2 regions of the Evansella sp. AB-rgal1 genome follow, and region 2 is predicted to be linked to the other one. Evidence: a T-box and tRNA genes for the amino acid it is inferred to sense, from the RefSeq annotation. Region 2 holds a T-box; the other holds one or more tRNA genes.
The links. A T-box is a leader RNA that pairs with one kind of tRNA and senses whether it is charged. The one in region 2 lies ahead of ileS (isoleucine--tRNA ligase), so its partner is inferred to be a tRNA-Ile.

Region 1 (2,406 bases), on a different contig from region 2:
CTTCTTCATTAGCAGACTCTCCTTTTGCAGTGACACAACTTATTGTGCGCCATTAACAAAAGGATATTCACCGGGCTGTACTATAAAAAAACTGGCCACCCAATGGATAGCCAGTAATCTTTCTTATTTTGCTGCTGCAAAACGCTTCGCTACTTCGTCCCAATTTACAACATTAAAGAATGCGTCAACATAATCAGGGCGTAAGTTTTGATACTTTAAGTAGTAAGCATGCTCCCACACATCAACACCTAGGATAGCAGTCTTTCCTTCCATAATAGGTGTGTCTTGGTTTGGTGTGCTTGTTACTGATAGCTTGCCACTATCTACTACAAGCCAAGACCAACCAGATCCAAAACGAGTTAATGCAGCATTTTTGAATTCCTCTTTGAATTTATCAAAGCTTCCAAATGCTTCATCAATAGCACTAGCTAATTCACCAGTAGGAGCTCCCCCACCGTTTGGAACCATGATTTCCCAGAATAACGTGTGGTTATAATGCCCGCCACCGTTATTACGAACTGCTCCTCGTATGCTTTCTGGAAGTGCATCAAGGTTCGTTAGTAATTCTTCTAAACTTTTCCCTTGGAAGTCTGTTCCTTCAAGTGCATCATTTAGTTTTGTTACATATGTGTTGTGATGTTTCCCGTGATGAATTTTCATAGTTGTTTCATCAATGTGTGGTTCAAGTGCGTTGTGTGCATATGGTAGTTCTGGTAGTGTAAAAGCCATTTGTATCTCCTCCTTGTAATAGTTAAATATGTAAATATATGATATAAGCGCTTGATTGAGCGCTATTACCATCCATTTGGAAACTACCTTAAACATATTGCTAAAAGTAGTAATCTTTTCAAGATTTACATTATCAGAATTACCCTTCGGTTTCAAATAATAAACCTCAAAAATCAAATAAAAAATATAGTACTTTTAGATTTTAGTAATAAATTTCATTCTTGAATTGAAGATTTGGTTGTCACTCTTTAAACGGTAGCTATTACTTGCGTCCACAAAATCAACAACCATTCTCTCATCATAAACCCATTCATATTGTTTTTCATACCAAATTGGTATTGTATCAATATTTGTGGTCCCTTGAACAAATCTCTCCGTTGGTTCGATTATCTCAACCAAATGAATCACTCCACTTACAACACATCCACATCCATCATAATCGTACATTAGTGCTAAGTTATTCCTTTTTAACGTACTACTTTGTTTTAGCAACATAGTATATGCTTTTTCTGTTATTTCAATATACATACAACTCTTCCTTTCTGGTCTTTCAAAGGGTATTACCATTATTATAAATAAGATGAAATAAAAAAACGATCTATATGCTTGTAAAGAACAAACACATAGATCGTTATGTACGGAATATGGCGGAGGAAGAGGGATTCGAACCCCCGCGGGCTTTAACACCCCTGTCGGTTTTCAAGACCGATCCCTTCAGCCGGACTTGGGTATTCCTCCGCGTATTGAGTTTGGTGGACCCTGTAGGACTCGAACCTACGACCAACCGGTTATGAGCCGGTTGCTCTAACCAACTGAGCTAAGGGTCCAACATGGTATTATATGGTAGCGGCGGAGGGGATCGAACCCCCGACCTCACGGGTATGAACCGTACGCTCTAGCCAGCTGAGCTACACCGCCATATATATCTAAATTAATCAGCGACAAAGACTATAATAGCATGTATTATTAAAATAAGTCAATATAGTAACTAGAAAAATATACAATATTTTTATGATTTTATATATGAACATAATAAATAAGAAAGAGGCTGAGACAAAAGTGTTTCCATCGCTGAGAAATCCGAACGAAATGATACTTGCGTATAGTATTCTCTAAGGAAATATACTTCGCGTTCCGCGGGCGGCTGGTGAGCCGTCGAGTGCTGAAGCACTCCTGGGGTCTCACCCTTGCCTTTTGATCCCGCCGGAGTCATCGTATATTTCCTCCACTAAGGATACCTATCGTTCGTGTTCTCAGATTTACACTTTCGTTATGGCCCCAGCCTCTACCATTTCTATTCTTCTCCAATTACCGCTTCTGCAATATTTAACGCATGATCTCCAATACGTTCTAAATTACTAATCATATCTACAAAAATGATACCTGCAGATGCTTCACATTTCCCTTCATTCAAACGAATAATGTGTTTCTTACGTAATTGTCGCTCCATTTTATCAATCTTCTCTTCTTTTAAAATCACAGCTCTCGCTTCTCCTATATCGTTATTCTCTAAAGCTCGAATTGCTTGTCTTAAAGCATCAATCGTTAAATCAAACATTTCATTTAAGTCATCTAATGCTAGTCCTGATACTTTCACTTTGTTTGTAATCTGATATTCTGCTAGCTCAATGATGTTCTCCATATGATCTCCTACACGCTCAATATCACGAACAGTAT
Region 2 (2,406 bases):
TAAAAGATTATGAAATGGTTATTCGAGAAAAAAAAGATTTAGCAGATCGAGTTCATGACCTAGAACAAAAGCTAAGCCACTTTTCTAACATTGAAACAACACTTAATAAGTCCATTTTGATTGCACAAGAAACTGCGGAGGAAGTAAAACGAAACGCAGAAAAAGAGTCAAAACTAATTATTAAGGAATCTGAAAAAAATGCTGATCGTATCATTAATGAAGCTTTAAGCAGATCACGTAAGATTGCCCTTGAAATTGAAGAGTTAAAGAAACAAGCATCTGTTTACCGTACTCGCTTTAGAATGCTTCTTGAAGCTCAGCTAGAAATGCTTCAAAATGATGATTGGGATGACCTAAGTAAAAAAACAGAACTCGAAGATTTACAACTAAATGATGCAACAAAGTATTAAATAATGTAACTAGTTTCACACAATGTAATGTAAAATTTCTTGACGCTTAAAACGTTCTTATCATATACTTTAATAAGATTTTATGAATTTCTTCTTCACTTATGATTGAAAAGTGAAAAGAAAGGTCAAAATGATGCTATAATAGTAACACTTATAATTCTAAATGAAGACGATGACAGGGATAAGTACATGTGTTTTTCTAGTCTAGCGAGTCAGGGGCGGTGAAAGCCTGATACTAGCGACGTATGGAATATCACCCTAGAGTCACATAACTGAACGGAGTTTTCTAAGTAAGCTATGTCGTTTCATTTCACGTTACGAAATGCTGAGTGAATAAGTAGTACTGGTTAACAGTAAAAAAACTTATTTATTAGGGTGGTACCGCGGGTTATCCTTCTCGTCCCTTTCGGATGAGGGGGTTTTTTTATTTTCAGGGTCACTATAGCAAAAAAAATTTCATAATTAAAGGAGGAAAGCGGCATGGATTATAAAGATACGCTGCTTATGCCGAAAACGGAATTCCCTATGCGTGGGAATCTTCCAAATCGGGAACCTAAGATTCAAGAAGAGTGGGAAAGTAAAAAAATGTATGAAAAAGTACAAGAAAGGACTGCAGGACGTCCAATGTTTGTACTTCATGATGGACCACCATATGCAAATGGTGATATTCACATGGGTCATGCCTTAAATAAAGTTTTAAAAGACTTTATCGTTCGATATAAATCAATGACTGGATTTCATGCACCATATGTTCCAGGGTGGGATACTCATGGCTTACCGATCGAAACAGCTTTGACAAAAAATGGAAAAGTTGATCGTAAAAAGTTAAGTGTTGCAGAGTTTAGAAAAAAATGTGAAGAGTACGCTCTTGGTCAAATCGATAGTCAACGTGAGCAATTTAAGCGTTTAGGAGTTCGTGGTGATTGGGATAATCCGTATGTTACGTTAACGCATGGTTATGAGGCTCAACAAATTAAAGTCTTCGGAGATATGGCGAAAAAAGGCTATATTTATAAAGGGAAAAAGCCAGTATATTGGTCTCCATCTTCTGAATCGGCACTAGCAGAAGCGGAAATTGAGTACCATGATAAGCGTTCTCCATCTATTTATGTAGCGTTTGATGTAAAAGATGGCAAAAATGTTTTAGACGGAGACGAAAAATACGTAATCTGGACAACAACTCCATGGACAATTCCTGCAAACTTAGGGATTTCTGTTCACCCTGAATTAGAGTACGTTGTTGTTAAAGTAGATGCAAATAAATACATCGTTGCAAAAGGGTTGTTAGAGCATTTGGAGAGTGAACTTAGCTGGAGCGATTATGAAATTGTGAAAACTGTGAAAGGTTCTGAGCTCGAGTATACAGTAGCAAAACATCCATTATACGATCGTGAATCGTTAGTAATGGTTGGGGAACACGTAACGTTAGAAGCTGGTACCGGGTGTGTTCACACTGCACCTGGACACGGAGAAGATGACTTTATTGTTGGACAAAAATACGGTTTAGACGTACTTTGCCCTGTAGATGATAAGGGTGTTATGACAGAGGAAGCCCCGCTGTTTGAAGGATTGTTCTACGACGAAGCAAATAAACCTATTACAGAAAAACTAAAAGAAGCGGGAGCTCTCCTTCATTTAGCGTTTATGACTCACTCCTATCCACATGACTGGAGAACGAAAAAGCCTGTAATGTACCGTGCAACGGCACAGTGGTTTGCTTCTATTAAGGATTTCCGAGAGGACTTACTTCGTGAAATCAACAATGTTCAATGGGTACCACATTGGGGAGAAACTCGACTTTATAACATGGTAAGAGATCGTGGTGATTGGTGTATTTCTCGACAACGTGCATGGGGTGTTCCGATTCCTGTTTTCTATGGTGAAAACGGTGAACCAATTATTACCGATGAAACAATCGATCATGTTTCTGCATTATTCCGTGAGCATGGATCAAATATTTGGTTCGAATGGGAAACGAAGGATTTACTTCCAGAAG

Region 1: it has a tRNA-Ile gene. The T-box ahead of ileS (isoleucine--tRNA ligase) is inferred to sense a tRNA for this amino acid. The anticodon was not compared.

The regions. Positions count from the first base shown of each region.
Region 1 is NZ_JBGUAU010000025.1:21,189-23,594, reverse strand. It holds gene ACERII_RS18845 (MFS transporter) at 1-9, opposite strand, end outside; gene ACERII_RS18840 (superoxide dismutase) at 124-729, opposite strand; gene ACERII_RS18835 (iron-sulfur cluster biosynthesis family protein) at 925-1,257, opposite strand; tRNA gene ACERII_RS18830 (tRNA-Ser) at 1,375-1,467, opposite strand; tRNA gene ACERII_RS18825 (tRNA-Ile) at 1,480-1,556, opposite strand; tRNA gene ACERII_RS18820 (tRNA-Met) at 1,571-1,647, opposite strand; gene ACERII_RS18815 (Na/Pi cotransporter family protein) at 2,024-2,406, opposite strand, start outside.
Region 2 is NZ_JBGUAU010000008.1:123,706-126,111, forward strand. It holds gene ACERII_RS08760 (DivIVA domain-containing protein) at 1-410, shown strand, start outside; T-box leader at 574-818, shown strand; gene ileS (isoleucine--tRNA ligase) at 891-2,406, shown strand, end outside.